DNA from 3 places in the Peribacillus sp. FSL R5-0717 genome. Region 2 is predicted to be linked to each of the others. Evidence: riboswitches for the same ligand, from Rfam matches in the RefSeq annotation. Region 2 holds a riboswitch; each other region holds the start of a gene.

What was found. A riboswitch is a leader RNA that binds a small molecule or an ion and turns the genes downstream of it on or off. The one in region 2 is predicted to bind S-adenosylmethionine.
Region 1: linked by a shared signal. The riboswitch ahead of NYE65_RS18065 (methionine ABC transporter ATP-binding protein) and the one ahead of NYE65_RS10650 (O-acetylhomoserine aminocarboxypropyltransferase/cysteine synthase family protein) in region 2 are both predicted to bind S-adenosylmethionine.
Region 3: linked by a shared signal. The riboswitch ahead of NYE65_RS07305 (methionine ABC transporter ATP-binding protein) and the one ahead of NYE65_RS10650 (O-acetylhomoserine aminocarboxypropyltransferase/cysteine synthase family protein) in region 2 are both predicted to bind S-adenosylmethionine.

What each region holds. Positions count from the first base shown of each region.
Region 1 covers NZ_JBBOOF010000001.1:3,742,886-3,752,763, forward strand. The annotation lists gene NYE65_RS18035 (ABC transporter ATP-binding protein) at 1-782, opposite strand, end outside; gene NYE65_RS18040 (PucR family transcriptional regulator) at 896-1,780, opposite strand; gene NYE65_RS18045 (NAD-dependent epimerase/dehydratase family protein) at 1,961-2,998, shown strand; gene NYE65_RS18050 (iron-containing alcohol dehydrogenase family protein) at 3,114-4,022, opposite strand; gene NYE65_RS18055 (MetQ/NlpA family ABC transporter substrate-binding protein) at 4,085-4,906, opposite strand; gene NYE65_RS18060 (methionine ABC transporter permease) at 4,963-5,631, opposite strand; gene NYE65_RS18065 (methionine ABC transporter ATP-binding protein) at 5,618-6,634, opposite strand; SAM riboswitch class I at 6,704-6,808, opposite strand; gene NYE65_RS18070 (MBL fold metallo-hydrolase) at 7,091-7,936, shown strand; gene NYE65_RS18075 (hypothetical protein) at 7,978-8,166, opposite strand; gene NYE65_RS18080 (YheE family protein) at 8,250-8,453, opposite strand; gene NYE65_RS18085 (YheC/YheD family endospore coat-associated protein) at 8,517-9,713, opposite strand; gene NYE65_RS18090 (YheC/YheD family endospore coat-associated protein) at 9,710-9,878, opposite strand, start outside.
Region 2 covers NZ_JBBOOF010000001.1:2,164,284-2,174,161, forward strand. The annotation lists gene sufD (Fe-S cluster assembly protein SufD) at 1-776, opposite strand, end outside; gene sufC (Fe-S cluster assembly ATPase SufC) at 792-1,577, opposite strand; gene NYE65_RS10635 (MetQ/NlpA family ABC transporter substrate-binding protein) at 2,983-3,819, opposite strand; gene NYE65_RS10640 (methionine ABC transporter permease) at 3,835-4,503, opposite strand; gene NYE65_RS10645 (methionine ABC transporter ATP-binding protein) at 4,496-5,530, opposite strand; SAM riboswitch class I at 5,684-5,796, opposite strand; gene NYE65_RS10650 (O-acetylhomoserine aminocarboxypropyltransferase/cysteine synthase family protein) at 5,914-7,224, opposite strand; SAM riboswitch class I at 7,325-7,432, opposite strand; gene NYE65_RS10655 (thioredoxin family protein) at 7,578-7,886, opposite strand; gene NYE65_RS10660 (toprim domain-containing protein) at 7,890-8,255, opposite strand; gene gcvH (glycine cleavage system protein GcvH) at 8,344-8,727, opposite strand; gene NYE65_RS10670 (arsenate reductase family protein) at 8,823-9,179, opposite strand; gene NYE65_RS10675 (acyl-CoA dehydrogenase family protein) at 9,321-9,878, opposite strand, start outside.
Region 3 covers NZ_JBBOOF010000001.1:1,500,751-1,510,628, forward strand. The annotation lists gene NYE65_RS07300 (methionine ABC transporter permease) at 1-104, opposite strand, end outside; gene NYE65_RS07305 (methionine ABC transporter ATP-binding protein) at 126-1,142, opposite strand; SAM riboswitch class I at 1,484-1,595, opposite strand; gene NYE65_RS07310 (GNAT family N-acetyltransferase) at 1,737-2,204, opposite strand; gene NYE65_RS07315 (nuclear transport factor 2 family protein) at 2,278-2,646, opposite strand; gene NYE65_RS07320 (amidohydrolase family protein) at 3,206-4,516, opposite strand; gene NYE65_RS07325 (zinc-dependent alcohol dehydrogenase family protein) at 4,693-5,670, opposite strand; gene NYE65_RS07330 (YmaF family protein) at 5,856-6,194, shown strand; gene NYE65_RS07335 (ABC transporter ATP-binding protein) at 6,286-7,074, opposite strand; gene NYE65_RS07340 (FecCD family ABC transporter permease) at 7,090-8,103, opposite strand; gene NYE65_RS07345 (FecCD family ABC transporter permease) at 8,100-9,104, opposite strand; gene NYE65_RS07350 (ABC transporter substrate-binding protein) at 9,189-9,878, opposite strand, start outside.

The sequences.
Region 1 (9,878 bases), 1.6 Mb from region 2:
ATTTCAAGGGTTTGTTCGCCTATTTTGATTGTGCCTTCTTTTAATGTTCCGGAAAAGAAGTTCATGGCAGGCGATCCGATAAAGCCGCCGACAAACACGTTTATTGGTTTCTCATAAACATCCTTTGGAGCACCGACCTGTTGGATGATACCATCTTTCATTACAACAAGACGTGTCGCCATGGTCATTGCCTCTGTTTGGTCATGTGTGACATATATCGTTGTGGTGTCGAGCCGTTTATGCAGTTTAGCTATTTCCGCGCGCATTTGAACCCGCAGTTTTGCATCGAGATTGGATAATGGCTCATCCATCAAGAAAACTTTTGCGTCCCTTACAATTGCACGGCCAAGTGCAACACGCTGGCGCTGACCACCTGAAAGCGCTTTAGGTTTCCTGTTTAGCAGCTCTTCAAGTCCGAGAATCCTTGCCGCTTCATTTACTCTTTGCCTGATTTCAGCTTTTGGCGTTTTCCTGAGCTTTAATCCGAATGCCATATTGTCAAATACAGACATATGAGGATATAAGGCATAGTTCTGGAAAACCATCGCAATATCGCGATCTTTAGGGGGGACATCATTGACTCGCTTGCCGTCTATGTATAAATCCCCTTGGGAGATGTCTTCCAGTCCGGCAATCATCCTTAATGTCGTTGATTTCCCGCAACCTGAAGGTCCCACAAAAACGATGAATTCCTTATCGGCAACACGAAGGTTGAAGTCTTTAACAGCCGTCACCTTTTTATCATAAATCTTGAATATATGATCTAACACTAACTCTGCCATGAAAAATCCCCCTTTTAAACTCTTAGATTACTTGTACCAATTAGCTATAGTCTAAGCTATGGGTTTTGAAAAAAGTATGGGCATATTGCACAAAAATGTGTTTACATTGGAAATTAATCATTGAGTAAAAGTATCAAGTATGCAGTAAGGGCATGACGGAAGTTTCTAATATCGAGACCAGTTTTTTCAGAGAATCTATCGATTCGGTATTGTAAGCTGTTCCGATGTATATAAAGCTGTTTGGCGGCATATGTGGCATTGGAGTTACATTCGATATACGTTTTAACCGTTTTGATAAGTTCAGTATCCTGCTTGGTCTTGCCAAGAATTTCATTGATAAACCAATTTGCATTCTTAAAGGATGGATCATTTATTAATGAGTATGGGATGATGTCTGCCAAATCAGTCACTTTTATATCCGGGAGATGCACCTGTGCCACTTCAAAACACTTTTTCTCCTGAGTCCAGTGATGGCGAAGGTCTTGATCTACAGGGTGAAATCGCCCGGTGAACATACGGGTCTTTACATAAAAGTCACTTTCAAGTGTGGAAGTAATGGCGATCAGTTCTTTATTTGATAATGGTTCATCCTTGTCCGGTTCAATTAAGACGCCTGCCGTTTCATTTTCCCAAATAATAGCTGCGTCAGATGGAACGAAAGCGAGGAAGGCCCCTTCAAAATCGGAGTTGGAAAAATCAGCATGAGTCAACTTGAAATGAAGGAATCGAACATTCTCCCAGCTCGTTAAAGGCAATGGTGCATTCGGTTCGGCTAAAAAATTTTTCCATGATGAGCCTGGATGTGCATTGAGGTTATTTGGGTTTATGGAAGGAACAAAAAGCAGTTCCAATAAACGGATTTCTTCTGCTGTGATTTCTGAACGGGGAATACCAAGTATACTTCTGAAGTCTTCGAACCAAACATAATTAGAAATATCATCAGTATCCTTTTTATTGGTAAGAGCGTTCGGGAATTTTTGTTTAAGATTTTCAAGCATCGGTTCCACCTTCTTTCTCCCTTTCCATATCATTATAGCGAAAAAGAATAAAGTTCAAAAGATTAGGATATCTTTAGTTTTTCCGAGAAGGGAAAACCAAAGAAAAGTTGCAAGTATTATTAATTTCAGGAAAGGGTATTGCGTATGCTTTATGGAATATCGTTTAAGAGGAGGAGATCCATGAACATTTTAATATTGGGTGGTACACGGTTTTTAGGCCGATATATAGCAAAAGCTGCAATAGAGAAGGGGCATGATGTCACACTTTTTAATCGTGGAAATGACCCTTATGTTTTCCCCGAAATAGAACAGTTAAAAGGGGACCGCGACGGGGATCTTGAAATGCTGAAAGGAAGACAGTGGGATGCAGTAATTGATACATCAGGCTTTATCCCTCGAACTGTATCGAAATCTTGCCGGTTGCTTAATCAAGTTAAACATTATACATATATTTCAAGCATCTCGGTTTATAGTGATCCAACCGAACCAGGTATTGATGAAAATGGAGAGGTTCATGCACTAAATGATGATAAAGCAGAAGAAATAACCCGCGGAACGGCTGGACCGATATACGGTGAATATTATGGACCGTTAAAATCATTAAGCGAAAAAGCAGCTGAAAAAGAACTGCCGGGGAAAGTCTTGTCAATTCGTGCCGGGCAAATAGTAGGTCCATATGATTACACTGACCGAATGCCGTACTGGCTTAAAAGAATAGCGGAAGGGGGAGAAGTTTTAGCGCCTGGACGCCCTGGACGTCCAATCCAAATTATCGATGCAAGGGACTTGGCTGAATGGATCATCCAAATGATGGAAAAGGGCATGACAGGTACGTATAATGCCGTTGGGCCAGAATACACACTGACTATGGGTCAAATACTTGAAGGCTGCAAAAAGGTAACAAGAAGTAATGCTGCCTTTACATGGGTCTCTGAAAAATTTTTAAATGACAATAAAGTAGAGCCGTGGGGAGAAATGCCTTTATGGATACCGGAAGAATTCCCTTTACCAGGAGGTAAGGAACCTTTGAATGGGTTTTTGGCTGTCGACAACGATAAAGCAATCAATAATGGACTAACATTCCGTCCCCTATCAGATACTCTCGAAGATATATGGAATTGGGAAAAGGGCCGTCCGGAATCCGCCGATAGAAAAGCAGGCATGCACAGACAACATGAAAGTGATCTTCTTGGATTATGGAAACAGACAATAGGTTGAGACCTTCTTTTATTATACTGAAGATTAATGGAACATTATGTATGCTTGGTGGAAAGGATGATTTTATACAATGAGGAATCAAAAAAAACGATGGGGTCAAAACCCCATCGCTTTTTTAGGAAGGGCTTGCATGGTTTGTAAGGATTTCAAGGTTTTCCATGGCGGCTGTCACTTTTTCCTTGTTGATATCAGGGAAAAGAAGATGGATGTCTTCACCTTCTTTGACAGAGTGGGCTGCAATCTGTTGAAGTTCCGCCTTATGTTCAACAGTCAGGCCAATATCAAGCAATGTCATCGGCAATTTAAGCACCCGGTAGATGTTCGTTTCAATTACACGCTGCAGCGCATCTGTCCATTTCCCTTTTTCCAAATCAGCTAAGACTTCCTCGCCATAAGTGAATAAAACTTCCTGGCATTGCCTTGCGGCCAGATGGGCCAATTCAATACAAACGGACTTGGTGGCAAGCTTTTCGGCCAGTGCATTGCCCTCGTACCATTTCGCCAATGTATCGCCGATTCCAGCACGTAAATAGTTAATCGGCGAATTAAGAAGAATTCCTGGTTCGATCAATAACATCCAAGTGCTTTTTTCATGAATATCATAACGGACATATGAACCATTATCATCATAAATGATACTCAACGGTGTCCAGGCAGCGCAGGTGGAAGCCAAGGTTGGAATGAGGATGATTTCCTTTTGAAGCGAGTTTCCGGCCGATTTGGCGAGGTCGAGCAACTTACCGCCGCCAATGCCAATTAAGGCATCTGCACCATGTTCAAGAGCTGCCTTCTTGACGCGTTCAATTTCCGGGTCACTGCATTCCCCGCCGTATGTGAAAAAGATCGTCTCAATATTTTCTAAGGAAGGAAAGATGGGTTCAGTAACTTCCCAGGATTTTTGTCCATGAATAACGAGCACTTTACGAATGTTCCCTCTACTCAGTTTCACTTGCAGGTTTTCAAGGACATTTGCTTTACAGGCGTAATAAGCGGGGCCGCTGCGGACCTCCAGTAAGGTATTCATATTTTCTCTCCTTAATGAAAGGCCTGTTCCCGGTAAAGGGGAAGCAGGCCTTGATTATTTGATCAATTCATCCAGTCTGGTTTTCCGAATCCGGCAAATTTGTCATCGATCACTTTTTCAAACTGGTCGGATTCCACTACAGATTTAATATCCTTGGCAAATTGAGAGTCTACATCTTTTGTATTCACTGCAACAACGTTTCGATACATATCCGGCATGTTTTCTAAAACTAGGGCATCCTTGAGGTCCATTTTCGCTGCAAGAGCAAAGTTGCCAGGGACCGCCGATAGGTCGACGCTGTCTGTTGCGCGGGGCAACTGAGCGGATTCCAATGGTTTTAGCTGGATGTTTTTTGGATTTTTCGTTACATCCTTTTCAGATACTTTTAAAGGGTCGACATTTGGATCGACTTCAATCACCCCTTCATCCACCAGCACTTTTAGTGCACGTGCCAGGTTAACCGGATCATTGGGCACTGCAAGGGATGTACCGTCTTTCACTTCTTTCAATGAATTATACTTATTAGAATATATGCCCATTGGCGCTGTTGGAACTATGATAAGGTCGGAAAGCTTTAAATCATTTTCTTTAGCGAAGTTATCCATGTACACTTTATGCTGGAAAAGGTTGGCGTCGATCGAGTTGTTGCCAAGCGACTTATTCGGCTGGATATAGTCGGTGAATTCGACGATCTCTATTTTGTATCCGAGATCTTCCAGACCTGGTTTGATGGCCTCCTTAACCATATCGGCGTACGGCCCGGTAGTCGCCCCGATCTTCAATTCTTTTTTGTCTTCTGTATTTGGGGATGCATCATCGCTCCCGCAAGCTGCCAAGCCGAGTGCAAGTGCACAGACTGATAATAACGAAGCTATTTTCTTCATTTGAAATTCCTCCTGAGTAATGAAATGTATTGAGTCATTAAAAAAAGTGATTGAACCTATCGCTTGTTAACTATGTATGAAACTTTGTCACCAACCATTTGAATGAGTTGCACAAGGCAGATCAGCACGACGATCGTCGTGATCATGACTGTGTTGTCATATCGGTAATATCCGTACCGGATGGCCAGGTCGCCAATTCCGCCACCGCCGATTGTCCCAGCCATTGCTGAGTAACCGATTAGCGAAATGGTCGTTAATGTCAGTCCTTGAATGATTCCCGGTTTTGCCTCTGGAAGAAGTACCTCCTTAATGATCATCCATGGGGTGGCACCTACGGCAATTGCAGCTTCAATCACTCCTCTGTCTATTTCACGTAATGCCGTTTCAACAATCCTTGCAAAAAAAGGTATTGCGGATACGGACAGGGAAACAGAAGCTGCTCTTGGCCCTATCGTCGATCCTGTAAGTAGGTCCGTTAAAGGAAGGAGGGCGACCAAGAGAATGATGAACGGGATTGAACGGACAATATTGACTGCGAAACCGAGAGATCGATTCACGATGCCATTTTCAAAAAATAAATTCCTGGTTGTTGTAAATAGCAATACTCCAAGCGGTAAACCGATCAGCAGGGCTACTGCAAGAGAAACGCCGACCATATAAATCGTTTCAAGAAAGGCTTTATTAAGATCAGGTAAAATATTGACGATGGGATTAAGCAGTGACATGTTTTAACACCTCCACAGAACTGGAACGATCTTTTATATATTCCAATGCCGAATGAATTTGGCCGGCATCGCCAATTAACTCGATGATTAAAATGCCTAAAGGAACATCCTGGATATACTCAATTTTACCGTGTAAAATATTTCCCTTTACTGCATGGGATTGGAGAGTATCCGAAAGAATCGATTCACCGGCGGTTTGCCCTTCGAATTGGATCTTAATAATCGTACCTTCACTTTCTTCAATCAAGTGCGAAGGGAGTTCGAAATCCAGTACACTGCTAATGAATTGCTTCGTTAACTCCTGTTTGGGCTGTGAAAATATTTCATAAACGGGTCCTTCTTCAATTACCCGGCCATCCTGCATCACGGCGACTCGGTGGCATAGTTCTTTGACCACTTCCATTTCATGTGTAATCAACACGATGGTGATACCAAGCTCACTGCTTATCTTTTTCAATAACTGTAAAATCGCTTTTGTAGTGGTTGGATCAAGGGCTGAAGTCGCTTCATCACATAATAGTACAGTGGGTTCATTTGCTAACGCGCGAGCTATGCCGACCCGTTGCTTCTGTCCACCGCTAAGCTGTGCAGGATAGACATCTTTCTTATCGCTGAGCCCTACTATTTCCAACAATTCCAATACACGTAACTTAGTCGCGTCCTTCGATCGATGCGCGGCCCTTAAGGCGAACGCGACATTTTCATAAACGGTTTTTGAACTGACCAGGGAAAAGTGCTGGAATATCATTCCGATTTTTTGCCGTTGTTTACGAAGCTCTTTGCTAGATAAAGAGGTTAAATCAATGCCGTCGATAATGATATTTCCACCTGTCGGACGTTCAAGCAAATTCAAGCAGCGGAGCAATGAGCTTTTTCCAGCTCCGCTGTAGCCGACAATTCCATATATTTCACCAGTTTGAATGGTTAAAGATATGTTATCCACTCCGATAACTCGGTTTTTCTTCGAGACGTATTCCTTTCGGACTGAACGGATTTCAATCATGAGCTTTCCCCCTTAAACATTAAAAAAGCTGCCTCTATCATTCAGAAAGAGGCAGCGAAATCATATCTCGGCTTATCTTTCAGAATGCAATCATTCTGCAGGAATTGGCACCGTTCCCTAAGGGCGGTTGCCGGACATCACAGGGCCTGATCCCTCCGTCACTCTTGATAAGTAAATTATTATTTTAGAATATTTCAAGTTTTATAATATAATCTATATTATTTGTAAAATCCGGCATTGTCAATCGTTACTTTTATTTTTTTGTCATTAAATCTGGTACAGTCCGTTAAAACGATTCATGGAAAATGGGCTATTATGCAATAATCCAGCATTTTCATCGAGGCTATTCATTCCAATATTTCCTTGTCAAAAAGGTAAAGTGGTACTACATTTATTATAGAAAGTTAAAAAAAGGAAGATGAAACTATATTTATACAATGATGGGGAGGAAACCGAATGATAGAGATCAAGACGATAAATGATGTGGTTTGCGTGCATGGGACTCCTGGTGGGAACAAGGCGGGGATGAGTGTGTATGTCTTTTTAACGGATGGCCTATTGATAGATACTGGCGCACAGATTTTATTGGAAGAGCTTATTCCATTCTATGAATCCGCAGACTTCGACTCAGTGGCCCTGACTCACTATCATGAAGACCATACAGGGGGGGCTGCCTGGATACAGGAACATAAAAAGGTCCCTCTTTTCATTCACCCGATGTCGATTGAGGTTTGTGCAAAGGATGCTGAATATCCTGAATACCGCAAAATTTTCTGGGGAAAGAGAGACGCCTTTAAAGCTGAGCCTCTGGGGAAGGCCATTCATTCCCGTACTCAAACGTGGGAGCCGATTTTTACCCCAGGTCATGCAAAGGACCATATGGTGTATTTGAATCACAATAATGGCGTGCTCTTTTCAGGAGACCTTTTCGTAACCCCAAAAACAAAACTTGTCTTACGGGAAGAGTCCGTCCCGGTGATCATCGATTCCATAAAAAGATTGCTTCATTATGACTTCGGGGAAGTGTTTTGCTGTCATGCTGGGCATGTCCCTGATGGGAAGGAGATGTTTCGAAAAAAACTGGATTATCTGGAAAATCTCCAAGGGGAAATTTTACGCTTGCATTCTCAAGGGCTGACCGTTCATGAAATCCAGCAGGTCGTTTTACCGAATCGCTATCCCCTTATCGAGATATCTGGGCATGAAGGATTCAGAGCATATCATTACATCGATATTAAACGAAAATATTTTAAGTGCAAGGGAGAATGGGACTATTTGAATGCTATCCGTTTAACGGTCTGACTGATATAAAAGAGAGCTCTCCATAAGAGAGCCCACATTATTCATTTATTGACATTGGGATCTGTTTCATCATAAAAATCATGTGCTTCTTCGATGTTCTGAAGGTTAGCGACTTCATACACATTTCCGCCCGCCATTCCTTCATTGATGATACGGTCGATATCCAGGTAAACGGAGTCCTTGCCATCATATTCGGTATCCTTCAAAAATGTCATTTTTTCTTTATCCAAAAGAAATCCCTCCTAGCCTTTTCTTTAGTTTAGGCAAAGGAGTTTTTTTTATTCTGTTTAGATTTCATGAATGTAAAGGGGCTTCATTCATAAACATGGAAGATCATTAAATCATGTATCATGCTTTTGAGTTTGGTTTCATCTGTTTCGGAAGGCGGATTGGCTGTCCACTCGATGGATCCATCTTTGTGATATAAGGCTTTGACTGCCTGCTTGTTGAAATAAAAGGAAATTTTCCATCCTGGCAGATTCTTATGCAATGGTTCCCATTGAAAATGAGTGATCATATGTATTACCTCCATATATACTGTTTCTCATTCGATTATAATGGAAAACGGCAGCTGGAGGTGTTATTTTCTTTTCAGGTTGGAAAAAGTTAATTCAATGAAAAGATTTTTTAAATGCAAAAGCCTGTTTGTTTCAATTTCTTCTTCATCGAATTGCATCGGCTTTGAGTTCACTTCGTATATGAAAAGCGAGCCCGATTCGTCTTCCCCTATATCAATGGAAAACTCTCCGAGAAACCCGATCTTTTTTGAAAGTATCTCTCCGCATTTTTGGGCGACATTCGCTAATTTCAGATCCAGTTTTTTTGATTTAAGGTCCTGATAAGGAAAAAGCTTTCCGCCTCGGGGAGTGTGGGTGGTGATTTCCTGGGTTTGCGACATCCTTACCGCTTTGCCGGTCACTTTATAAAAACCTTTTTCATAATGGACGAGAATCCGGTAATCATAACGATGTCCAAAGAGTTTTTTTGGTATGATCGCCTGTTGAGCAAGATAACTCCTTTTTAATAAATCCCTTTTTTTTGTATCCCAGAAGGACGCAAAATCAGGGAAGGACTCACTATGCTTTAAGCTATTGAACAATAGGGTATCATCATCTTTTTTGATAATGGTATAAATGCCCTTCCCTTGGCTTCCTTTGCATGGCTTAAGGTATATATGCCTGTATGTCTCCAGGAAAGAATCAAGGCAATTGCTGTTTCGTAAGACCATGGTGGGCGGAAGGTGGTTGGTGAGGGATCCATCTTCAGTTAATGCTTCGAACATCACATATTTATCTATAAAACAGGGGTTGAATAGAGTCATTCGGTTATCTTTAAAATGTGTGATAAGATGTTGGAATTCCTCTGACGCCTCATAGCTCCTCCAGGGGATACGGTTATAGACGATGTCAGGGAAGGGCACTTTACATTCAATCCACTTGTTTGAAATGGAGGAAAAAAGATACCCTTTCATCGACTCGGAATGAAGGGCATTTCTTGTGAATACATACGCCAATATTCCATGTTTCAATAAATATAATGATAAGTCCCGAAAAAGGGTCAGGTTTCCACCCAAACCTGATTCCTTTTTGGGATTGGAAACAGTTAAAATTCCGACGGTAAGCATCCGGTTACCCGGAAATATTGTGATTGGAATTAGAGGTTGATTCGAATGGTTCTTTTTATAGCTGATTTCTTCTTCGGCAGAGCCGGCGAAAAGTTCCGCATTCTCATGAGTGTGGTGCCAATTTTCAGTGGGGATATCATAAAAAATGTTCATTGCGGCACTCTGATTGATTTTGTAATCGTCTGTTCCGTAAGATAAATGGCATAATCAAGGCTTAGCTTTCTGGTCAGCAATTCGAAATCCTTGAGTTTTGGATGGGAAAATATGGAACGTCCAGGCTTGGAATTGGCTTCAAACATCCAAACCTGCCCTTTTTTA
Region 2 (9,878 bases):
AGCGCCCACTCAATACGTGCGTCACGTCCTGCCACTCCACGGCGGTTAACATATGTCGTGAAGCCTTTTGAAAGGGTATCGACCGCACCATATTGGACTTTGGCATTCGCATTTGCAAATACTTCAGTTACGATGTTGGCAACACCTTCGTTAGACTCAACGGTTGAGAAATAGTTCTCTACATATGTGACAGAGCTATTATCTTCAGCTACGATCAAGACATGATTGAAAAGTGTAGTATCCGGATTATCCAAAAGGAATACCGATTGAATCGGCTCTTTGATTTCTACATTTTTCGGAACATAAAGGAATGCTCCCCCATTAACCAATGCAGCATGAAGCGCTGTTAAACGATGCTCATCTATTTTAACGCCGTCTTTCATGAAATATTTTTGCACGAGCTCAGCATGATCACGAGCCGCTGATAAAATATCCGTAAAAATGACGCCTTGTTCTTTCACATTTGCTGACAGATTGATATGTGCCGGCGTATTATTGCGTTGGATGTATAAGTTTTCATTTTCTTCAATGATGGACTTAATTTCTTCCGGAAGCTCCTCTAAAGAGGCAAAAGCTTCACTCTCAACCGTATGAGTTTGGAAAGAAGTGAAATTCCATTTATCGATTTTCGTTTTATCCGGCTTTGGCATCGGGAGCTTTTCTAATTCAGAAAACGCTTGAATCCGAAGCTCGGATAGCCAAGCTGGATCATTATTTTTAGTTGAATAGGAGCTTATATCCTCTTGTTCAAACGGTAATTTCGTTTCTGTAGTCATTGCAAATCCTCCTACTTACGCTTCTTCGCCAACAGTTTCGTCTTCAATGCCCAATTCTTGTTTAATCCAGTCATAACCTTCCGCTTCCAAGCGGGCAGCAAGTTCAGGACCGCCTGATTTTACGACACGTCCTTGCATCATTACATGTACAAAATCAGGAGTGATGTAATTTAATAGACGTTGGTAGTGAGTGATGATCAAGCATCCAAAGTCTTCTCCGCGCATTTCGTTGATTCCTTTTGAAACGACTTTAAGTGCATCGATATCTAGACCTGAATCAATCTCATCCAAGATTGCAATTTTAGGTTGGATCATCATTAATTGAAGAATCTCGTTGCGTTTTTTCTCTCCGCCTGAGAAACCTTCATTTAAATAGCGTTGCGCCATATCTTCATCCATTTCAAGGAATTCCATTTTTTGGTCCATTTGACGGATGAATTTCATCAATGAAATTTCATCGCCTTCTTCACGGCGTGCGTTAATGGAAGAACGTAAGAAGTCTGCATTTGTAACACCGCTGATTTCACTTGGATATTGCATAGCTAGGAATAGACCGACACGAGCGCGCTCGTCTACTTCCATCTCCAATACATCTTCACCATCGAATGTGATGCTTCCGCTAGTTACCTCATATTTAGGGTGACCCATGATTGCTGATGATAAAGTTGATTTACCAGTTCCATTTGGTCCCATGATCGCATGGATTTCCCCACCTTTAACTTCAAGGTTTACCCCTTTTAAAATCTCTTTGCCTTCAATTGATACGTGCAGATCTTTAACCGTTAATGTAGAAGCTGACATAATAATACCTCCGTGAACTAATTCCAATTTTATTACCAGAAAGTAAAGATTACTTTCATTACTATAATTTCCGTAAAAGCATTCTCACTTTATTCTCATTCCAATTTTATAACAAATCCAATTTGGAATCAACTAAATAGATAAGGGTTTCTACTTCGGCCATGTTAAAAACCTGTCCGATTCTTACAATACTAACAGATATGGCCTGTTTACTGCATATTCATACTTATTTTAGCTTTTGTTAAAATTATCTTATTATTCGGCAAATCTTCGTCCTTATTACTATATGTTCAAAGGATTCGATTGCAAGGTATGAACGTTCCGCTTAAAAAAAAAATCGGACTGTCAGGTATTATGTAAGTTTATCCAATAAGGAAACCCTTATTTTATGGACCACTTTCCATTTTACCTCTACAGACCGATCTTTTAAAGAATTCTTTTATATGCTTAGCCGTGAATTTTGCGTTGTAGGTCCTGGACCATTTTGTTGCACTTTACATGTTCCCTATCCCGTTCTTTCTCAACCTCGATACGGAGGTCTAAGTCTCTACTGTACTCACTGTAGCCAATCCCATGTGAAGACTGCATCGCCTTTTCCATTTCGCTTGTTACATTTAAATCCAGAGTATTGATAGTGAACCATCCTTTCAAATTTGTGTATCATTTTTTCACCTTCATTATCTCTATACCCTTTCCTTTCCTGATTAAACATGAAAGGAAATAAATTAAGACGCAGACTGAAACAACCTGGATCATCATTATAGCGAGCTGGTTTGTCCGTTCAGCTTTTACATAATGCGTCGCTCATAATTTTTAGTTTGTCTACAGTTTTTTAGATTTTTACGTTTTCAAAATTTGAACGTTACTTTCCACTTCAGGCACTCGCTTTCCGCGGGCGGTCCGGAAGCCTCCTCGGCGCTTTTGCGCCTGCGGTGCCTCCCCTTGACTCGCTTTTCCCGCAGGAGTCTCGTACCTTCCGTTCCAATCCACTAAGACTACACAATCAGATAGAATCACTTTCACCTACATTCTATATTCCGTTCAATGCCGGTTAGGATTTCCGTGATAAAGTGCTTCACTTCTCTAAGTTCGGCAGCTTTATGAATCATTTGTTCAATCAGAGGCTCTTAATCGATTATTTCCGGGTGTTATTATCGTCCCAACACAAATCCGTTACTGACTGCTGAAGCATACATGAATAAAACCTAAGCTGTTGACACAGATTCCGCAACCATGGCTATGTGTAATATGAGCGTTTTGGTTGTTATCCCTGCCCATCGGCACTCAATAACAAATATAGAGGGCTATTATGATTCAAATCCAATAAAAAAAAGGTTTCGGAATGAGACCATTCCGAAACCTTTTTAAACTGCGACCTGAATTAAACCAGGCCGCCATTCTCGAATTATTTATCCGCCGGTACAACTGCACCTTTGTATTCTTTAAGAATGAAATCTTGAATTTCTTTAGAATGCAATACTTCTACAAGCGCTTTGATTGCTTCTTTATTTTCGTCACCTTTGTTTACGGCAATGACGTTCACATAAGGTGATTCAGAATCTTCAATCGCAATTGAATCTTCAAGCGGATTCAAACCGGCGTCAATTGCATAGTTGGAGTTGATCAAGACTGCATCGCCTTCGCCGCTCTCATAAATTTTAGGAAGCAGGGCCGCTTCATAATCTGCATCGAATTTAAGGTTTTTCTTATTTTCAACGATGTCTTTCGTTGTAGCTGTCGTTTTATCGATGCCTTCTTTCAAAGTGATCAGGCCATTCTTTTCCAAAAGGGATAAAGCGCGTCCATGATCAGCAACAGAGCTGCTCATAATAATTGTTGCGCCTTCCGGAAGTTTATCAATGCTTTTATATTTTTGTGAATATAGAGCAATCGGCTCGATATGGATTCCGCCAGCATTGACGAAGTCATATCCATTTTCTTTAATTTGCCCCTCTAAATATGGAATGTGTTGAAAGTAGTTAGCATCCAATTCCTTATCATTCAACGCCTTATTCGGTAAAACATAGTCCTGGAACGTTTCAATTTCCAAATCGATTCCTTTTTCTTTAAGAAGCGGTTTAGCTTCCTCAAGGATTTCTGCATGAGGAACATTGGATGCCCCTACAACTATTTTCTTCGATTCTTTATCCGTATCACTGCCGCTTTTATCCTTTTCACTTCCGCAAGCAGCCAAAGCGATAGATAACACTAAGATTAATGCAAATCCTAAAAACTTTTTCATCCTATTCATCTCCCTTTATCTTTTGTCCAATTTAGATGTAATCACATCTCCAATAATTTGAATTATGAAGACGATAATTAGAATAACGATTGTCGCTACAAACGTAACGTCATTTTGATTTCTTTGATAGCCGTCCAAATAGGCTAGATTACCAAGCCCGCCAGCGCCGATGACACCGGCCATTGCGGTATATCCAACCAATGCAATCGATGTTACCGTAATCCCGGAAATAAGGGCAGGCATCGACTCTGGAAGAAGGACCTTCCAAATGATCGTGCTCGTTTTTGCCCCCATCGATTTAGCGGCTTCAATTACACCTTTATCGATTTCACGAAGGCCGATTTCAACCATACGCGCATAAAATGGGGCAGCACCGATAATAAGTGCCGGCAGTGCAGCGTTCTCACCGATCATGGAACCGACAAGCGCTTTAGTGAAAGGAATGAGCAGCACGATCAAAATAAGAAATGGAATGGAACGGAATATATTGACGACAGCACTCATGACCCCGTTAACAGCCCGGTTTTGCCACATATTACCCTTCCCTGTCAGGAAAAGGATCAATCCTAGTATTATGCCTATAAAAAAGGTTGCCACTACAGAGACGCTTGTCATGTAAAGCGTTTCTTTCGTAGCTTCAACGATGTCTTCCCAATCAACATTCGGCAATAATTCTTCAAGCATGAGTAATCACCTCCACGCCTACCTGCTGTGCTTTAATGAATTCGATTGCGCGGAGCATTTCATCCTCTTTACCATCTAGATGGATAAACAATGTTCCATATGAACCGCTTCTTGTTTGGGATATCTTACCTTGAACGATATTGACATCCAACTCGAAGTTACGTACAAGCTTGGTAATCAATGGGCTTTCTGCATGATCACCTACAAAGGTCAATTGAATCACTTTGCCTGCTGGATAGCGTTCGAGCAAATGGTCCATCGTTTCTTTTGTTTCTTCCGGTTCCGTTACCTGTTGCACGAAACGCTTCGTCATTTGTTCTTTAGGATTCTTGAAGACATCCAGGACAGGACCTTGTTCAACAACCTGCCCGCTTTCCATCACGGCGACGCGATGGCAGATTTTACGTATTACATGCATTTCATGCGTAATCAAGACGATCGTCAATCCCAAACGCTGATTGATGTCAACAAGCAATTCGAGTATGGAGTCGGTAGTCTGCGGATCCAATGCAGAAGTCGCTTCATCACACAGCAGCACTTTAGGGTCATTTGCCAGAGCCCTGGCTATTCCCACCCTTTGCTTTTGCCCTCCGCTTAATTGCGAAGGATAAGCCTTTTCCCTGCCTTCAAGTCCGACTAACTTGATCAATTCGTTCACACGCTTGGTGCGTTCAGGTTTAGAAACTCCTGCAATTTCCAACGGGAAAGATATATTCTCCTGAACGGTCCTTGACCATAATAGATTGAAATGCTGGAAAATCATGCTGATTTCTTGACGGGCCTTACGGAGCTGAGCCCCTTTAATTTTTGAAATTTCCTTTTCAGCCACCACAACGGATCCCTCTGTCGGTGTTTCCAATCCATTGAGCATTCTGATCAAAGTACTTTTCCCCGCTCCACTGTAACCGATGATCCCGAAAATCTCGCCTTTATTTATTTCAACATTCACATTATTTACAGCCTTGATCGTCTCACTGTTTCCTTTTCCTGTTCGGAACAGCTTACTGACTTTCGTCAATGTAATCATTAACCCTCACCTCTTTTATCCAATAAAACCTATGAACTTAGTTGATTTCTCTACATTATTAGTCTGTTTCTCCTATCATGTAAAAGTTTTCCCAATTAAAATAGAAAAAACCTTTCTGCATGAGCAGAAAGGCAGGTGAAGAAACAGGCCTTCCTCTCATCTTCCAAAGTGATTAAACTTTGTGTGAATTGGCACCTTTCCAAGGAAATCTCCTTGTCGGTTGCCGGGTTTCATCGGGCACATCCCTCCACCTCTCTTGATAAGAGCTAATATATAGAATATTTGTACATCATTAAGTTCTTTAGTATGGAGAAATTTTATCATAGATAAAAAAGGAGCGCAATGTATATTATTTCTAGTACAAGAATGAACAGGAACTTTGCTTAAAGCGTTTTGGAAGTCAAGGAGACGATTTTCGTCGCCTTTTCAATTGCCTGCTCCAAATCTTCTATTAAGTCGTCTACATTTTCAATCCCAATCGATAAACGGACTTGATCGGCACTTACACCCGCTTTCGCAAGACCCGCCTCATTCAATTGTTGATGGGTCGTACTTGCTGGGTGGATGATCAAGCTCTTCGCATCCCCTACATTCGCCACATGGGACCATAATTCCACCGAATTGATAAGTTTTGCCCCAGCTTCGCGATTACCTTGAATCCCAAATGTGACGACAGATCCAGCTCCCTTTGGCAAATATTTATCCGCAAGGGCTTTATCGGGATGATCCTCATCACCAGGATGTGAAACCCAGGTCACGGCAGGATGGTTTTTTAAATATTGAATGACAGACTTGGTGTTTGATAGATGCTCTTTCATCCTTACATGCAGCGTTTCAAGTCCAAGCGTAAACTGGAATGCACTTTGGGCACTTAGCGCAGGGCCCAAATCACGGAGTAACTGGACCCGGGCTTTCGTTATGAATGCGGCAGGGCCAACTGCCTCGGCGTATACCAGACCGTCGTAACTTGGGTCAGGCTCCGTGAAGCCAGGATAGTTCGGCGAGTTCCAATCGAATTTCCCTCCATCCACGATGACACCGCCTAGCGTCGTTCCATTTCCAAGAAGCCATTTTGTAGCGGAATGGATGACAATATCCGCTCCAAAATCAATTGGTCTGCAAAGATACGGTGTCGCGAAGGTATTATCAATGATTAAAGGTATGCCGGCTTCGTGGGCGATTTCCGCTACCGCTTCAATATCGAGCACCCTCAAACTTGGATTTCCTATCGTTTCAGCAAAAATGGCTTTAGTTCTTGGTGTAATCGCCCTTTTAAAATTCTCAGGGTCATCGGGAGAAACAAACTTCACTTTGATCCCATATTTAGGAAGAGTGTTTTCGAAAAGGTTATACGTACCGCCATATAATGTTGAGGCTGAAACAATCTCATCCCCTGCAGCAGCGATATTCAGGATTGAAAGTGAGATGGCGGCCATTCCGCTTGCCGTTGCCAATCCGCCGATACCGCCTTCCAATAAGGCCATTCTTTCCTCAAAAACACTGACCGTGGGATTATGAAGCCGTGTATATATATAGCCATTTTCCTTTAGGCCAAATAAATTCGCTGCATGGTCGGTGTCCTTGAACAAGTATGCATTGCTTTGGTAGATAGGAACGGCACGGGCACCTGTTTCATCAGCTTGCAGACCGCCATGAACACTCAATGTTTCGAAACGCAACTTTTTCTCTGACATATAATTTCACCTTTTTTCTATGGATTTAGTTGGATTTATATGAAATCTGGCTTTTTATAAACAAAAAAACCACTTCTATAAGAAGAGGTTTCAAGAACACACCTCATCTACCAGAGCCAACACTCTGCTGGAATTAGCACCGTATATAAAAATTTATACCGGTTGCCGGGCTTCGTCGGGCCAGTCCCTCCGCCACTCTTGATAAGAACTATTAAATTCTGCCATTACTTAATTCAAAATATACCATTTTAGATTAAATCAGTCAATGAATTGTTAGAATATTCTTTGTTTATTTCCTACTCTCATTCAAATGTCAGCAACAAAGAAAACCAACCGCGGTTCTGATTGGTTTCCTAACTGATTTCCTTAAGCAATCCGTACAAATAAGGAACGGATTGAAAGGCATATATTTTCTTGTGCAGCTGCCCTTCTTTGAAAAGCAATAAGCAAGGAACACTTTCGATTTCATATGATTCGGCAATTGCTTGGATATAGTTCATATTCATTTTGCCTGCCTTCAATTCGGGAAAAAGCTCCAAGGATATCGTCAGCATCTTGGAGGCCACCTGGCAGGTTCCGCATAAAGGTGTATATAAATATAAGCAAAAGGTTTCCCCATTTTCAACAGCAAGCTTACACTCTTCTTCTTTCCATTCCTGCATCAATTAGTCGTTCACCCTTTGACTTAAAAATTTCATTTTCACATTCATATTGGCAGATAGGAGCACAGTTGCGATATGATGTTCGGGTGAGCTCTCCACTTCTTTGTACATTTTATTAATATACAGGTGGTTCGCTTCCGGCATTTCCCTTCGGAACTGCTTCCGCAGCTTTTCTCCTGATTCATCTGCGTCAAAAAGGAGATAAACATCACGGCCCAACAATTCATCCACTAATTCATCCAGCTTAGTTAATGATATGGTCCCATTCGTACATCTTATTTCCACATCTTCATTTAAAACGGAGGCAACTTTTCTTTTATCGGAACTGCCTTCTACAATGATCACTTTATCGAATTCGCCCCACTCCATGCCATCACTCCATCTCACGAATTATGTGCGCAACTCACCCAAATGAAAAAGAGAGCAGGCCTTTTCAGTCCCCCCTCTCCTTTCTTTTTTAACCGTTGATTAAACTCTCATACTCTTCAGCGCTCATCAAGTTTTCAATATCACTGCTATTAGATGGTTCAAGCACGACCATCCATGCCTTTTCATAAGGAGACTCATTTACATATTCAGGGTTGTCACTTAAATCTTCGTTCACTTCAACAACCTTGCCACTGATAGGTGCATAAAGTTCAGAAACGGTCTTAACGGATTCAACGCTTCCAAATGGTTCGTTCGCTTTCAATTCATCGCCGATTTCCGGAAGCTCAACGAATACGATGTCCCCTAGCTCGGACTGTGCGAATGCCGTAATTCCAATGCGCACTGTTCCATCTTCCGTTTTGACCCATTCATGTTCTTTAGTGTAACGAAGTTCTTTTGGTGTTGTTGTCATAATTAACCCTCCATATGTACATCTTATTTTATCTATTCCATTATAAGGTAGATTGTTTGTTTAAGTAAGGAATTAACCAAATATTTTGTGAAATTTCAGTTCCAAACCTGTTCGAATTGCTCTTCTTTGAATCCTACCGTCACTTTGGTGCCATCCGTAACAATCGGCCTTTTCAGAAGCATGCCATCTGTGGACAATATATCAAGCATCTCTGCTTCAGAAGCTTCTTTCAGCTTATCCTTTAAGCCCAGCTCCCGATATTTTTGACCGCTAGTATTGAAAAACTTCTTCAACTCCAAATTGCTGTTTTTATATAGTTGTTCTATTTCAGTTCGCGAAGGGGGATTATCCGCTATATGGATCGCTTCATATTGCAGTTCATGATTATCCAGCCACTTCTTCGCATTACGGCATGTACCGCATTTTGGGTACCAATATAATGTTAAGCCCATCATTTCACCACCTATCAATAGAATACCCGTTTTTACCACGCAATACAACGAAATGTCTTTTGAATTTCCAATGCGATTTCATCAAAGGAAATAAAGGGAATGCCTTTACGGGCATTCCCTTTACGGATTCTGATTCATTGCTTAAAGAGCATATTTTTCCGTTTCGATTACTTTGACGGATGCTTCGCGTTTTTTCGCAATGACATTGATCGGAGTGTGTCTTGTCAGCTTACGGAGCGACGAAAGCATGATGCGAAGAGTATCGCCTGTTTCCACTGCAATTAACGTTTCCTTTGCATGCTGTTCTATTTCATTGAAAGCTTCCTGAACGAAGATTTCAGTGTAAAGCACTTTTTGTTTGTTCTTCTCAAGACCTGTAGCTGCAATTGCTTTTTCCGTACGCAATACCACGGATTCAGCTGCATAGGCAAGGGATGCGATATCAGCAATGTTGGAGAGGATTTCTTGTTCTTGATCAAGATTTTTGCCATATTTCTGTGCCGCAAGCCCAGCTGCCAGAATACCGATTTTCTTAGCGTTCCTAACAAGCATTTTTTCTTGTGCCAGTGGCTCATCGCCAGGTTCTTCCGGCATCATCATCATTAATTCCTCTTGCAGGCCTTGAGCTTTTTGAAGTAGCGGCAATTCCCCTTTAAGTGCTTTCTTCAGGAATGTTCCCGGGACAAGCAATCTATTGAT
Region 3 (9,878 bases), 660 kb from region 2:
ATACCGAGCGGAAGCCCGATCAATCCGGAAAATATCAATGAGATGGCTACCATATAAAGTGTGTCACCGAAAGCTGTCGACAGCTGCTCTGCCGTTATTTCCATTCCCCAAAGCGTATTACCCATTTATACTTGCACCTCCTGGACGAGAATCCCCTCATCTTTAATATATTGATAAGCCTTGTCGACCTCATTTTTGCTCCCTGTCACTTCGATGATCAAATTCCCGAAAGGAGTTTCCTGGATTTCAGAAATATTGGCTGATAAGACACTTAAATGAACATCATATTTCTTCGAGATGGTTGATAGTAAAGGAGTACCCGAAGTAGTTCCAATAAAATTAATTTTCCAAATAATCGGGATATGGGACCCTATGCTTTTTAAGAAACTTTGTGGAATTTCGTCATGTATGACCGTTCTCACGAAGTTTTTTGCAATATCCGTTTGCGGCTTGGCAAAAACTTCGAAAACCGAACCTTGTTCAACGACGCAGCCGCCCTCCATGACCGCTACCTTATTGCAAATTTCCCGAATGACAGACATCTCATGAGTGATTAGCAGGATGGTGATATTGTATTCTTTATTAATTTTTTTTAAGAGCTGCAGAACTGCACTCGTTGTTTGTGGATCCAATGCCGACGTAGCTTCATCACACAATAAGATCGATGGATTCGTAGCCAATGCCCTCGCAATGCCGATCCGCTGCTTTTGCCCGCCGGATAATTGTTCCGGATAACTCTTTGCTTTGCTCGATAAGCCAACGAACTCCAACAGCTCGCCTACACGTTTTTGAATTTCCTTAGCTGGAGTTCCCGATAATACCAGCGGCATGGCAATATTATCAAAAACAGTCTTTGAGTTTAGTAAGTTGAAATGCTGAAAGATCATCCCGATTTTTTTCTTTTCTGCCCGTAATTCCTTCGGGCTTAATTTGGTTAAATCCTTGCCACCAACAATTACCGAACCATCTGAAGGATGTTCAAGCAAATTGACCAACCTGATCAACGTACTCTTTCCGGCCCCGCTATAACCGACTACCCCGAATATATCCCCCTTTTCCACTGTCAAGTCAATGCCCTTCAAAGCCTCGACAGTCTGTTTCTTTGTTTGATAAACCTTTTTAACATCCTGAAACTCAATCATCCAATCTCCCCCTTGTTGTTTATTTGTACGCATTCCTTATCCAGAGAGAAGAGCTTTGCAACGTTTCATAATAATAGGGTTACATTTTCGAAATTCACGAGTAAAACTGCAAAATTCACGAGTAACTGCACCAAACTCACGAGTAAGTCTGCAAAATTCACGAGTAAATCCACCAAACTCACGATTATTGCGCGAAACTCACGAGTAATTGCACCCATTCTCAAAATAACCATATACATTTTGAATAAACAAAAGAGGCCTCTTCCGTCATCAGACAGAAGAGGCCTCTTTTAGACATAAAAAAGAGTAAACTCTTAAATTAATTATCTAAGAAAAGCTCCTTCTTATCTTTCAAACTTTCGTCCGTTGGAATTAGCACAGTATTTTTACAAAAGTAAAAACCCGCTGCCGAGGTATCATAGGGCCAAGTCCCTCCACATCTCTTGATAAGAATTAACGTTATATTTAATTATGTCCTTCACTATATATTCTAATTTCGCTAAAGTCAACCATATTTTTCATCGCTATAAATAGTTTCATAGTATAGTGAATCGATACTTTTTTATTATATTAATATATTTTATATTTCTACTTTTATAATGATTTGCTCATTCTCCATACAGGGTATTTTTCATTTTCTTCCCTTATCTTCACCATGCCTGAATTCGTATATAAAGAAATCGCCCTTTGATTATCCGGAGAAACCCTTAATTGATATTCGGATACATTAAATTGCCTGAAAAAGTTTTCTGCGTAGCGGACCAATTCCTTGCCAAGGCCTTTACTGCGGTATTCGGGAATAAGATAAAATAGATTCACATAGCCAATTTCAGTTCCTTCGTACTCCCGAATTTGAAGTTCCATTTGTCCAATCGGTTCTTGGTCCTTTTCAATGATCACCTGTCCATCCGGAAATTTGCGGACCCATTCTTCCATTCGTTGCAGATAGGCATGTTCATCTCCAAAACCAGCTTCAGTTCCAAAACTTACAACAAAGGAATCTTTCCGAAATTTAATGATAGTATCTTTATCTTTGTCCGTATCAATGGTACGAAAGATCAACTTCATCCACCCCTATCATTTTAGTGAAATAGTTTTCAAGCAGGGAGTACTTTCTTTTTCATAAATAAAAGTCTTAAAGGGGCCCTTTTGTTTTTGTGCCTTGATGAAAAAACATCTGCCATCTTTCATTCGCACATTTCCAGATTGAACTTCTTAAGGTATGTTCCAGCTTATCTTCATCAAAAATCCGGTATGTAATTAACACGGTATCATCAGACAATGGATGCATCTCAAATTGACTTAGGGTCATGTTCACCGATCCGGCACCCTCTTGCCCCATAAAATCGCTTTTTGACCATATGTTACCCGAACTGCCGAACTCAAAGAAATCATCTTTCAATAATGATGAAAGCTCTTCTGGAGATGTACGAACTTCAAATTTTAACAATTTCTCCTCCAGCTTATACAAATGCTCTTTTAATAATGAAGATTCCCTGTCCATTCATCTTGTCCTCCTTTTTCAACTATTGGTGAAGTTCATGATCAATGCTGGCAAAGATTTTATATCCAGTTGGTTTGGTTATAATTGCGGTCAGCAGCATTTTTTTCTTTTTTTATTTGGCTGTTTTTCCATACTTTGTTGCTATTTACCAAGTAATGTAGAGTGGTTGATTTCCCCTCCAGATGCTCGCTTTCCGCGGGGCGGGCGGTGAGCCTCCTCGGCGTAAACGCCTGTGGGGTCTCACCTGTCCCGCTGCTCCCGCAGGAGTCTCGCACTTCCGCTCCAATCAACCTTAAATCGTTTCGTTTTAAAAACAACAATCTTTACGAAAAGAGCCTTTCTTTTTTAACCGTTTTGCCCTACCTATTTTCTTATTAAGAAACTGGACTCACGACGGATTTTTCTAAGTGTTAAGAACATTTATTCCACAATACTAGCGGCCATTCCTTTTTTACTGCCATTCGATACCTCTAAATAGTTACTCCCGCAACCCATAAAAAAAAGGAGCTGCCAATGGCAGCTCCTTTCTTTTGTGCATCCGGTCGTTTTCCCATCAGTGTTATCTTGATAGGGTGCCTTGCAGACGATTGGTTTCGGCGATTACTTTTTCTTCATCGATCGTTAAGCAGCGGCCATCTTTCACTACCACTTTTCCATCAATGTATACATCACATACGTCATTTCCGCGTGCTGCATAGAGCAGGTGTGAATAGGCTTCACTCAGTGGCTGCAGATGTTCTTTGTTATACGGGTAAATGGTGATGAAATCTGCTTTTTTACCAGCTTCCAGTGATCCTGTATGACCCATGCCTATCGCTTCGGCGCCCATTCTTGTGGCCATGGCGAGTGCTGTTTGGGCAGGGAATTTTGTGGCATCCTTATACATTCCTTTTTGCAGTAATGCGGCTGTCCTCATTTCTTCGAACATATCGAAGTTGTTATTGGAGGCGACGCCATCTGTTGCCACTCCCACTTTAATGCCTGCATCAAGAAGGCTGACGACATCTGCTATCCCAGATCCGAGCTTCAGGTTACTGATTGGATTATGGGCAACGCGAACATCATGCTGTTTTAGGATCGCCCGCTCTTCATCATTAAGGACCACACCATGTGCCATGACGGTGGGCTGATCGAACAGGCCTAGACGGCGAAGGTGCTCGACAGGACGGGATCCGTAACGTTTTTCGATGTCGAGGATTTCAAAGTCCGTTTCCGATACGTGGATGTGCACCATCAAATCATTCTCTTTCGCAATTCGTGCACTTTCCATGATCGCTTCAGGCGTGCAGGCATATGGGCTATGTGGTGCGACCATGGTAGTCAGGCGGCCATCGGCAAATGCTTTATAGTTTTTTGAAAACTGCTCAGCCCCCATGAGGTTCGCTTTTTGGTCTTTTTCGGTACCCAAGCTGAAAATCGTATAGGAAAAGGCTCCACGCATTCCTGTTTCGCCTATCGTCTCCATGACGGCACCGGCATCTATTCCATTAGGATTGAACATATCCGAAAATGTCGTGGTTCCTGATTTCATCATTTCCATAATGCCTAGCTGTGAACTTACAGTGGCGATTTCCGTTGTAAACTGGCTTTCGATCGGCCATATTTTCGTTTCAAGCCATGGCTTCAGCAGCATATCATCCCCGATACCGCGTAAAAGGGTCATTACAATATGCGAATGGGCATTCACAAGGCCTGGCATGATCCATTTCCCGCCAAGGTTGACCACATGATCTGCATCTGCCAATTGCTGTTCATCATGCTGGCCGATGTAGGATATGGTATGATCTTGTACAATCATCATACCGTTTTCAATGATTTGGTTTTCCTTGTCCATCGTAAAAAATGTAGCATTCACATATATTGTTTTCATAAGTATTTCCTCCAAAGTCGTATCAGTATCAACATGTCCTATTCCGCATTCTAAACTAGCACCTTACAGGTAATCAAGTAATTCCATATTATCAGGGGCCATTTCACTTTACCTTAGGAACCTATTGGAAGAGCAGCAAGATGAATGCTTCAATTAAGTGGTTATCCATTGCGAAATCAGCTGCTTAAAAATATCTTCCCTTTATTGCTCGTGACAATAATCGCTTCTTGAACATTTTGAAGGCTGTAGTGGGAATCGGGCATCATGAACTTCAACTTTTCATCAGCAATGAACCCCATCAAAAGGTTAAATGTTTCCTGCCAAGTTCGAACGGAAGCCTGCTGATTCCAATGCCGAAGATGAAACATTTTAACCTCCACTTTTGTCCTTCGTGAAATTTCCGCCCAATTCACAGCCTGTCCTGATAAAAGGCCAATCGTCAATAAGATGCCATTAGGCCGTACACAAAAAGCCAGTTCTGAACCATCGATGCCGCCCACTGAATCTATGGCCGCTTTCGCACCGCGCCCATTCGTCAGTTCCATCACAGTATCCTGTAATGATGATCGGGATGTATCGATCACATATGAAGCACCAAGTTTAAGCAGTTCTTCCGTATACTTATCGTTTCTCGTTACAGCAATCAGCTTAAATCCAAGAATCTTGGATAACTGGGCGAGTATACGGCCAATGGAAGATCCGCAAGCATTTACGAGTAATACATCATCCGGTTTCAAAGTTAATACTTCTGTACAGATTAGCCATGCGGTTACCGGGTTTATATATAATTGGGCTGCTATATGGTCTTCAATCGAATCCGGAATGACGATGGCCAGCTCCGCTGATGTTTTAACAAAATCCTGCCAGGTCCCTTCACCGCGCAAAGGCAGAACACGCTTGCCTATCAGCTCTTTCGAAACCGATGGACCCACTTCTTCAACAATGCCGACCCCTTCATAACCAGGTATGGAAGGCAAGGGGATTCGGTGGGAATAGGCACCGCGAATGGGCAGCAAGTCAGACGGATTAATGGGACGTGTGATCATCCGGACGAGGACTTCACCCTCGAAAGGTCTTTGAATACATTTATTTTCAACCTTTAAAACCTCTTGCGGATCCCCAAACTCATAGAATTTAATACATTTGGCTTCCAAAATAATAGTCTCCTTTAATATATAAGTCTTTCCATTTTAACATTTAACTGTGGAATTATTATATTATAATTCTGGTTTTCCACGTTTTAATCCCTCCTCCATAAATTTTGTCGTTAAGAATCTTCTTGTTGTTCCATGCATAAGTTTTATAAAACGTTTCTTATTATGTACAAGGGGTGAAGAGATTGAATAAGGTAGGAAAAAATGATTTTGTATCTGGGTTTGTACCACATCACAATCATGGATCTGTTGATTATACTTCCATAGCGGACGGCCATGTCCATCAATGTTTAGATGTAACATCCCCGCCAATTTCAGCACAAGAGGGAGGACATATTCATTATACTGAAGGATATGTGTTATTTGAGGATGGACATTCCCATTATTATAAGGCATATTCGGGACCGCCCATTCCGGTTGGAAATGGAATGCATGTTCATTACTATGATTTTTATACAACGGAAGATGATGGGCATAGACATAGAATTACAGGGGTCGATCAACCTGCCCCAGGAAATAAATAAGAAAAAAAAACATCAGGGGGATGGGAAATCCCCCTGATGTTTTTTTGCCATCGATAGACTCTAATCTCTAACTTTATTAGAAATAGTTTTTCTAATCCTGAGATAAACCAATGGGAATGCATAGAGGCGTTTGATCAACAGGGTTTTCAATAATGCAGCATTCCAGTCTGAAAACGTCCTTGATCATCTCTTTTGTGAATACCGTTTCAGGCGGTCCCTCTTTATAGATTTTTCCCTGCTTGATGCTAATCAGATGATCGGCATACTGTGCCGCTTGATTCAAATCATGCAGAACCATGACAATCGTGCGTCCATACGTTTCGTTTAAATCGCGCAGTAATTTCAATATTTCAATTTGGTGCGCTAAATCCAGATAGGTTGTCGGTTCATCTAACAGTAAAAGGTCGGTTTCTTGTACCAAGGCCATCGAAATCCATGCTCTTTGCCTTTGTCCTCCAGATAATGCATCCAATGTCCGATCAGCGAACTCCGTCATTTTTGTTGCTGATAAGGCACGTTCGACAATCCTATGATCTTCTGGGGTTTGTCTGGAAAATAAGCCTTTGTGCGGATGCCTGCCATAATAGCATAGTTCTTTAACGGTTATATCTTCCGGAGCTTCCGGAGCTTGGGGTAAGATGGCCAATTTCTTGGCCACTTCTTTGGAAGATTGCTGATGAATGGCCTTTCCATCTAAATAGATCGTGCCTTGCTCCGGCATCAATAATCTAGCTAGAGACCGCAGAATCGTAGATTTGCCACAACCATTGGAACCAATGATTATACTGATCTTACCTTCAGGAATTTCCAAATCGATATTATCAATGATTTGAGTTGCCCCATAAGAGAGCGAAAGATGCTCTGCTGATAATGTTGTCATGATATTCAGCCTTCCTTATGTTATTTTTCTTTCACGGCGCAATAGATATAAAAAATATGGTACACCAATCACCGCAGTGATAATTCCGGCGGGGATTTCTATTGGAGGGAATAATCCTCTTCCCAGGCTATCGGCAACAAGTAGAAAGATAGAACCAAAAAGAGCTGAAGCAGGAAGTAAAACCTTGAATTTTGACCCTACCACTCTCCTTGCAATATGGGGGGCGATCAAACCAATGAACCCGATTGAACCAACCGCAGCTACACAGATTCCGATCAATATGACTGAAACGCTTAACAATATATAACGCAGTAATTTTGACCTTTCACCGAGACCTGTGGCCATATCGTCTCCAAGGCTCAGTACATCCATTTTAGAAGTTAATGCAATCAATACCGGTACAAGCATAATACATGGTAGCAAAATGAATACTTGATCCCATCCTCTTCCCCATAGACTGCCAGTCAACCACAGCAGTGTCGTGTTTACATCATCCGGGAACTTGACCATGAAATACTCTATGCCAGCTTGACATATGGCCCCTAAAGCGATTCCGACCAAAGCTATCGTATTTGGTTGTGCTCCTTTTTTATAAACAAATATCATCAAAATGGCCGCCATTACCGCCGCTCCGATAAATGCTGAAAGAGGCAGTATGATAATGGGCGATTGCGGGAATAAAACAATGACGATAACTGCTGCCAATCCGGCCCCTTTTGTTACCCCAATCACATCTGGAGAAGCCAGCGGATTTCGAAGGACTCCTTGCAGAATGGCTCCGGCCGTTGCCAATCCGGCCCCCACTATCACGGCAATCAGAATGCGCGGTATGCGATAGTTGTGCAGAATGAATGACTGACTTTGCATGCCATTTCCAAGGAAATTTTGGAGAATTTCTAAAGGTGAAATATAAATGGCTCCTAAGCCCAGGCTCACCATTGCTAAAATCAGCACGGTAACCGTCAGCAACAGGATAATAGCATAAGGGGGCAAAGTTGATTTCAACCCAAATGTCCGTTTTAGTTTCATTGCTTAATATTCCTCCCTCTCTTCGCTAAATAAAGGAAGAATGGCGCACCGATCATAGCGGTTACGATGCCTACCGGCGACTCAAAAGGATAAGCGATGAAACGTGCGAGAATATCTGCGTACACTAAGAGTAAAGCGCCGAATAATGCAGAAAAAGGGATGATCCTTCGATAATCCCCGCCCACCAGCCTCCTGACGATATGAGGAATGATCAATCCCACAAATCCCACTGGGCCTGCGACGGCAACCGAAGATCCTGCCAAAATGATCACCAATATTCCTGCTAAAATACGGATTCGGTACACCCGCTGCCCAAGTCCCTGCGCCATATTTTCTCCTAAGACAAGGATGGAAACAGATCGAGAGAACATGGCAGCAACAAGCAGTCCGAAAAGAGACCAAGGAAGGATCATGTTCACGTGCGCCCATGTTTTTCCATTAATTGACCCAACTAACCAATAGAGCACATCTTTCGCTTGTTCATTAAAGATGATCATGCCTTGCGTTAAAGAAGATAAAAAAAAGTGAACAGCCATTCCAGCCAATGCCAGCTTCACTTGGGTCATTCCTCCTCCCGAAGCAAAAGAATAGACTGCCATCCCTCCCACTGCTGCACCAATGAATGCAACGCAAACTAGAGACACGGAAGAAAGGTTAGGAAAGAAAACGAATGCGGACACAATAAAAAATGAGGCACCGGCATTAACACCAAACACTTGTGGAGAAGCTAATGAATTCCGGGTAATAGCCTGCATGAGAGCACCCGCTACCGCTAAATTGGCACCGACCAATGCTCCAACTAAAGCTCGTGGCAATCGAAGAGTCCTTATAATAGTCTGTTCCTTGGACGAGTCGGCCTCAAAAAAGGACTTCAAAACCATTGATGCATCAATATCGGACGCTCCCACAGAAATACTCGTCAGGACTCCTAAAATCAGCAAAACGATTCCAGCGATAGCGGTACAATACACTTTCAGTTTACTTCTAGCTACAGTTTCCATCGCTATACAACACACTTCCTAACTAAATTTAAACCTAATGGAAAGCGAAGTAAGAATGGAATCTCTTACTTCGCTTTTGTTCCTTTATTCTTCACCAAGCATGTTTAAAGTGTCTTTAGCAATGGCCTCCGCTGATACAACACCACGGTATCTTGTCCATAAATCCCGATCAACACTATACACTTGTCCGTTTTTTACAGCTTTCAAGTCTTTCCAAAGTGGATTGTCTTTCCACTCATCAGTAAGTAACTTACCCTCATTGTTCGCTAAAAGCAACACATCCGGATCGATCTCGACAAGCTGCTCAAGGTTCATCTCGGCATGTGGCTGTTTCTGCTGAATGGCATTTTTCACTCCCATGCGCTCAAGCAATTCTCCATCATAAGAAGATGAAGTATGGGCTTGGAATGAAGTATCTCGTACAACTGCTGGTAAAACCGTCATATTTGAATCAACAGTAAGCTTTGATTTAAGTTCCTTAATCGTTTTTTCATGCTCACTCAATCTTTTTTCTGCAGCATCTTCCTTATTCACTGCCTTTGCAATCGTTTTAAATGAATCCAGATTTTCTTGATAGGTAGATTCCCGACTTTTTAAAACGATGGTAGGAGCAATCTGCTGCAAATCTTTATAAATCCCTTTATGCCGCTCAGCATCTGCAATGATTAAATCGGGCTGTAAAGAACTGATCACCTCTAAATTAGGCTGCTCACGTGTCCCTACAGAAGTATAATCCATTTCTTGACCTACAAGTTTTGTAATCATATCTTTTTT